DNA from 3 places in the Sphingopyxis sp. NFH-91 genome. Region 2 is predicted to be linked to each of the others. Evidence: predicted binding sites of a transcription regulator. Region 2 holds the regulator's gene; each other region holds the start of a gene.
What was found. Region 2 encodes LexA, which represses DNA repair genes until DNA is damaged. Its sites were predicted from a motif close to GTTCCNCNCTTGTTCT; they were not measured.

Region 1 (2,262 bases), on a different contig from region 2:
TCCGTACCTGGCGGGTGTTGTCGAGTTCCCAAGTCCCGCCACCATCGGTGCGCAGCACCGGTCCGTTTGCCGCCCATTCGACGATGCCGGTCAGATGCGTGGTGCTGCTCATTGGCAAGCCGGGCCTTTCCAGTAGCGATCCCAGCGCAGGACCTTGCCGGTCTTGATCATGGCGCATGACAGATCGGCACCTGACGGCAGACGGCACCAGGCAGCGGTCCTGTTTCCGCCTGCGGACCCCTCGGAGCGGCATGTCAGCCGCGGACCTCTGACTACCACATGACCGGTCGAAATTGTTCCCTTCGCGCCGCCCATCAGATGTACAAGGGCGTCGCGCGCCTCAATTGCCGTGGCATTTGGGCAGGGCTGATTGGTGCGGCAGGTGCCGTCCATTTCCCGGGCCGCGATGCCGGCGATCCGCAGGTGAGGGCCTTCCGCACACCAGACCGGACCGTCACCATCCCAGACATGAGTCGGTGTGCAGGTAAAGGTCTGTCCGGAAGCGACGATCGAAGCGGCAAGGAGGGCAAGCATCAGAGAACCACCTTAGAGCGCCCGTCCGAACCAGAGAACCCGTCCGACGATGTTGAGCGTGCGTTTCTCGAGGCCGCGCCAGCTTGGATAGGCCGGGTTGTCGCTCAGAACCGACGCGCGCTTGCCCTGTGGTTCGAGGGCAATGCGCTTTACGCTCAACATGTCGTCCATCCGCAGGACATAGATCCCGTCTCTCAGCCGCGACTGGCCATCCCCGAGATCGACCATAACCTCGTCGCCATCGTGGAGGGTTGGCTCCATGGAGTCCCCATGCACCGCGATAATCGAGAGGCTCGATGCCTTGCTCGCGGTCAGTCGGCGCAGCCACTTCTCGTCGAAGCCGAACTGCGCGGATTTGGCTTCCATTTCGGCCAGAGCGCCATGGCCGGCCGATGCCTCGACATTGAGCAAAGGCACATGGACCAGTTCGACGACCGGGCCTGAGCGGCGGGCAGGGGCTCCAAGAACCTTCTCATCGACCCCGAAAAATCGCGCCAGAACCGAGCGGTCCTGCTCGTCCAGCTGCTTCGGGCTGCCGCGCCGAATATACTGCTGGATGTAAGCGGCATTGCGCCCCAACAGGCGCGAAACCGAGGAGTAATTTACTCCTCGTTGCTGGATCAGTTCGTCCAGGGCTCTCCGTGCGTCGTCCATGACTGCCAGTCCTATCGCGGGCACCTAGGAAAATCGATCCTAGACTCTAGGAAGCCTTCCTAGTAAGAACATAACAGGAACGCAAGCTTAAAGCGAGTCTATGGCGATGGAGCTATTGGAGCAGATCGAGGTATATCTAGCGCGAACACGGACGTCGCCGAGCACTTTCGGTCGCTTAGCTGCGGGAGACCCAAGGCTCGTTGCTGACCTTAGATCAGGCAGACGCCTGCGACGACGAACGGAAGAGCGCCTGCGCGGCTATCTGAGTCAAGTTGGATGAAATACGCCGAACTGGCTAAAGCGTTCACAATCCAATCTGCTCACATGAGGTTAGCTGCACGAACGGGTTACCGCCGGCACTGTTGACTAGCCTTTCGGGATGCCACGTAAGCCCTGCGTTATGGCGTCGATCTCAACTTCCCAACTTGGCGCTGGGTTAAAGGCTGAGACCTGGCTAGGAAGATGCATCGTGAAGGCCAAGCCTTCTGGCTGAACGAACGTGCGAGACAACAGCTCTCGATCGAGAAGGCGCATCGCGGGATCGTCGATGCGGTAGAGGCGTGGCGGGAAACTATGCGCGTAGCGAGTGCCATACGCACCCCAACCATGCATTGACTCGTGCGAGTAGCCCCCGCCAGACTGGCTTCCATATAGTGAGACGCGGCGAAGCATCTCATCGACGATCTCAGGAGCCGCTGATAGGCTCAACAATCCAATAATACTGTCGACGATTGCCGGAAGTGTTTCTCCAACCGAGGTCGACGCGACTAAGCCGATGCTAAGTAGATGAAGTTGCTCCCGTGCCCCTGAAGGTAGGATCGTGGGCTCAAGCTGGTGCAATCCACTGAACTCGTGGGCAGAGATGCTCGACTGCGTCGTCTTGACCTCGATGGCATGGTCACCGAAACGAAAGTCACGACCACCGTCTTGCCAGCCCTGCCAATATTCCAGCGCTCGCATCATCTCAGTGGGACGATTTGTGCGCGTCAGCAGCAACTGCCTAAGCACGGTCAACTCGCCGATCAGGCCGATGACCACATTTTCCGGCAATGCGCCCCTGCGGATCGCCATCTC
Region 2 (2,262 bases):
GCGGCACGATGTCATCGTTACCGTTGGCGGCGCGTCGGTGGGCGATCACGACCATGTCCGCGGCGCGCTCGACGATGCGGGCGGGCTGCTCGATTTCTGGAAGATCGCGATGCGCCCCGGCAAGCCGCTGATCGCCGGCCGGATCGGCGATGCGATCCTGCTCGGCCTGCCGGGTAATCCGTCGTCGGCGTTCGTGACCGCGACGCTCTTTGTGCTACCGCTCGTCCGCCACCTTGCCGGGGCGGCCGCGCCGCTGCCGGTGTTGGAAAAGGCGCCACTCGCGGTTCCACTCGGCCCCGGCGGGGCAAGGCGCGATTATTTGCGCGCGCGCCTCGACAAGGGGCTGCTCACCCCCTGCGACGGACAGGACAGCGGCCAGACGCAACCGCTGATCTCCGCCAACGCGCTGATCGTCCGCGATATCGGCGCGGCACCCCGCGCGGCGGGGGAGCTTGCAAGCTATATCGCGATCGCTTGACAAGTTCCGGTCTGTTCCACTATCGTTCCCCTTATGTCCGGCAACGCCATCATGGAGAACGACCGATGTTGACCGCGAAGCAGCATGAACTGCTCCACTTCATCCAGGAACGGCTCGACGCCAGCGGCATCTCGCCGTCGTTCGAGGAAATGAAGGAGGCGCTGGGCCTCAAGTCGAAATCGGGCATCCACCGGCTGATCAGTGCGCTGGAGGAGCGCGGCTTCCTGCGCCGCCTGCCCAATCGTGCGCGCGCGCTCGAAGTGTTGAAGCTGCCCGACGCGGCCAAACCCAAAACACGGAGCGAAAGCGACAATGTGGTGCCGCTGCGCAAGCCCGCACCGGCGCTGAAGCCCATCGCCGCGAACGACATTATCGAAGTGCCGCTGCACGGCAAGATTGCAGCGGGCGTCCCGATCGAGGCGTTCGAGGATTATAACCGGCTCGCCGTTCCCGCCGCGTTGCTCGGCGCGGGCGAACATTATGCGCTCGAAGTATCGGGCGACTCGATGGTCGAGGCGGGGATTTTCGACGGCGATTATGCGCTGATCCAGAAGGCTAGTACCGCGCGCGAGGGCGATATCGTCGTCGCGCTCGTCGACGGACAGGACGCAACGCTCAAATATTTCCACCGCGAAGGCCGGATGGTGCGCCTCGATCCCGCCAACAGCGCCTATGAACCGCAGCGTTACGAAGCCGATCGCGTTATGGTGCAAGGTCGGCTGTCGGGACTGCTTCGTCGTTACCACTAAGCTCGTGCGGGCGACGCCATGGATGCGTATCGCCCGCGCGCAGCGCCGAAACGAGCCGCGGCTTTGTGCCCAGATAGAGCACAAGGCCGCCGCTTTGTTCCAGCGTATCGCGGTCGATCGTCAGCCAGCGCGCGACGCATTCGCGCGGTAGCCAGCGTTCGCTGATGACCACATCGGCGGCGGCGCAGGCGGCCGCCATCTCCTCACCCGCGATCCGGTCGCGCCGTGCGCGGCGAGGATGACGCGCGGCGCATCGCCTCTGCCCTGTGTCCAGCGGCAGAAATCGCGATTGCAATCGACATGGTCGAGATCGCCGAGCGCAACGAGCGGCGTGTCGATCCCCGCCGCTTCGGCCATCGCGTCGCGTACGAAATCGCCGGCACGATCGCGCAGCATGGCATAGCCGCCGCCCGGCACGGCGGCCGCGATATGCCGCCCGTCGCCGGTCACGAGCAGGTCGGGGCGCGGCTGTGCGAGCAGCACCGCCATCCCCGCCATGGCGCAAAGAAGCCCGATCCATTGCGCCGCGGTCGGCAAAGCGACCCACAGCGCGATCCCCGCGCCGAAGGCCACGGGAAGCCAGAGCGGCAGCCGCTCGCACTCGGTCTCCAGGCGCCTCTCGAGCGCCGCCGGCAAGGCGCCGAACCATGAAAGCGTTTGCGCGGCAATGGGCGTTTGAAGCGTGCTTGTCGCCATGCTAGGGGCAGCCCCGAAATCCGCCGCGGTCCCTGTTCGCGGCCGGCAGCCTGAGTGAAAGAGGCCAGAGTGGCAACCGAAAACAAAACCGAATTGGCAAAAGCGACCCCCGAAGCGACGGGCGCCGCCGTCGTCACCCGCTTCGCCCCCTCTCCCACGGGATATCTGCACATCGGCGGCGCGCGGACCGCGCTGTTCAACTGGCTTTTCGCACGCCATCACGGGGGCAAGTTCCTGCTGCGGATCGAGGATACCGACCGCGCACGCTCGACCGACGCCGCGATCGACGCGATTCTCGACGGGATGCAGTGGCTCGACCTCGATTGGGACGGCGAGACC
Region 3 (2,262 bases), on a different contig from region 2:
CTCGTTGCGCGCGCAACGCGTGGCGGTCGCAGATGCCGTGCGGCACGCATCGAACCGCTACCGGGCCGGTTACTCTCCCTATCTGGAGCAGATCGACGCTCAGCGCACGCTCCTTTCAGTCGATCTCGCGCTGGTGCAGTTGAAGGCCGACAATCTGACGGCACTCGTCGCGCTATACCAAGCTCTCGGCGGTGCCTTGCAGACAGGCGGGGCCGATCAGTGAAGGGTTGAGTCCGCACAGATGTCCGGAAACTACGGTGAATCAAGCAAACAGCAGGGAAAAGGGCACATCGCCACCCGGCCGCCATCCAACTGGCGAATGACCGGGTTTCAACATGAGCCGACCTTCCACCGCGGCTTTGGAATGGCGTAAATTGGTCGGAAGCCGCGCTTCCCACATGAAATAGGCTGCGAGAATCAGCTTGATACGATCTCGCGCATCCAGTCGTCGATTTCCGCTTCGACCCACACGACACATTTCGGCCCTAGCGATCGCGACCGTGGGAACCGACCCTCGCTCATACGTTGATATATGGCGGAGCGGCGCAGCCCTACCCGCGCGATGACCTCCGGGAGGCGGAGAAACCGGGCAGGCACAGCTGCGGCAAGCTGAGGGGTATTCGATGTGTCCTGATTAGAAAGCGGCATTGCTGATCTCATTCGCTTGGGTTCGGTCCCCTCCGAACTTTGGGATTTACCGCGACAGCGACATCGCGATGTCGCGCCCCACAAAATCATCGATGTGCTTGGCAAGCATTCGTGCCACGAGCTGTGAGGTGCCGTTGGCCCACCGAGGCCGCAGATCCTCAATCCGCCGTCCCAGGGTCCGCTGAAGATGGACTGGGAGGCTGGTGAAGAACTCTTCGAGAAATTCGCCCATCTCGCCATGCATCCACTCGCAGGCGAGATCTTCCTGCCCGGCGAGTGCGAGGATCATGGATGCGCGGGGATGGGCTCCACAGGCGGAGAGCACACGTGCTGCTTCGTCGAGCCCGATAGGCCGCTCGCCGCGCGCAAGGCGAAGCAGGGTCTCGCGATGCATGCCGCATTCATTGGCAATCCGGTGGCGAGGTTTGCCAGCGGCTTCGATCGCATGGGCAAGGACGCGGGCCAAGCTTTCATTGGCCGGTCTGGCGGCGGCGGTTGGATGGTGCATGGTTGTCTCCTAGGTTCTGCACTGGTGCGACTCGCAGGCATAACGCGAAGCATCCCATGTAGGAAAACGAAAAGAACATACACAGAACATCTCGTTTAGAGGCGAATCAGTTCCTCTATCCGATTCGTCGCCAAATCCCGGCTGCCGTGACGGCCTTTACCGACAAAATAAGACTGAATTTACGTCGTTATCGTCGATTTCGGGCGCGGGCCTGGAAAAGATGCGTCCGCATCCTTCCACCTTCAGGCGGTATTGCGCCTGAACACTTTCCTACGACCATTTCCTAGATGCATGTGGAACACACAGCGAACACAAGAACGCTGTGACCACCCCTCCAACCGGAGCTTCACATGCAGTCTCTCACCCTCCCCAGGCGCGCCAGCGTCAAGGGTCTCGGCAAGACCCTCAACATTGCCATCCCGGTCGCAATCGCGGCGCTTGCGGCGAGCGCCGCCTATGCCGGCGCTGACACGACCTTCACCCCTGCCCTCACGAAGTTCACGGACTTTCTGGAAGGCTCGGGCGGCAAGATCATCACGGTTCTCAGCCTCGCTGGCGGCCTGATCGGTCTGGCATCCGGGCGTTTTTCGCTCGGCCAGGTCGCCGTTCCGGTGGGTGTCGGCATCGGTGTCGGCACGGGTGTTCCGATCGTCACCTCGGTCGTGACCGCGGTCATCTGAGCCCGGCTGGGGAAGGCGGCGTCGCCATGGCAGACCCTTACATCATTCCTCGGCGGCTCGATGACCCGGAGCTTATCGGCTTCTGGACCATCGACGAGTTCGCGGGAATGCTGGCCCCCTTCACCTGGGGGATCCTCACCCAGCATATCTTTATCGGCATCATAGTCGCCTTCGGCGCCTGGTTCGCATTGCGAAAGGCAAAAGCAGGACGCGCCAGCTCCTGGGTAGCCCACGCCGCATACTGGTATCTGCCTGCAGGATTTCTGGGCCTCAAGGCAACGCCGCCTTCCCACTGCCGACTACTCGCCGGTTGAGGGGCACTTCCATGTATTCCGACATATCTCACGAACGTCAGCAATCGCTGCTGCGCCAGCGCAACCTCTTTGCGCTCACTAGCGCTGGCCTAGGCCTCGCACTGGTCATCGC

Region 1: the regulator LexA is predicted to act here: its motif matches at 1,254-1,269, upstream of L0963_RS05420 (S24 family peptidase).
Region 3: the regulator LexA is predicted to act here: its motif matches at 1,218-1,233, upstream of L0963_RS05540 (transcriptional regulator).

What each region holds. Positions count from the first base shown of each region.
Region 1 covers NZ_JACBGA010000002.1:95,908-98,169, forward strand. The annotation lists gene L0963_RS05410 (DUF5818 domain-containing protein) at 1-112, opposite strand, end outside; gene L0963_RS05415 (thermonuclease family protein) at 109-534, opposite strand; gene L0963_RS05420 (S24 family peptidase) at 547-1,188, opposite strand; gene L0963_RS05425 (PD-(D/E)XK motif protein) at 1,555-2,262, opposite strand, start outside.
Region 2 covers NZ_JACBGA010000006.1:132,339-134,600, reverse strand. The annotation lists gene L0963_RS14070 (molybdopterin molybdotransferase MoeA) at 1-478, shown strand, start outside; gene lexA (transcriptional repressor LexA) at 544-1,227, shown strand; gene L0963_RS14060 (hypothetical protein) at 1,348-1,923, opposite strand; gene gltX (glutamate--tRNA ligase) at 1,993-2,262, shown strand, end outside.
Region 3 covers NZ_JACBGA010000002.1:122,507-124,768, reverse strand. The annotation lists gene L0963_RS05550 (efflux transporter outer membrane subunit) at 1-223, shown strand, start outside; gene L0963_RS05545 (AlpA family transcriptional regulator) at 418-648, opposite strand; gene L0963_RS05540 (transcriptional regulator) at 695-1,156, opposite strand; gene L0963_RS05535 (hypothetical protein) at 1,507-1,836, shown strand; gene traL (type IV conjugative transfer system protein TraL) at 1,863-2,150, shown strand; gene L0963_RS05525 (type IV conjugative transfer system protein TraE) at 2,162-2,262, shown strand, end outside.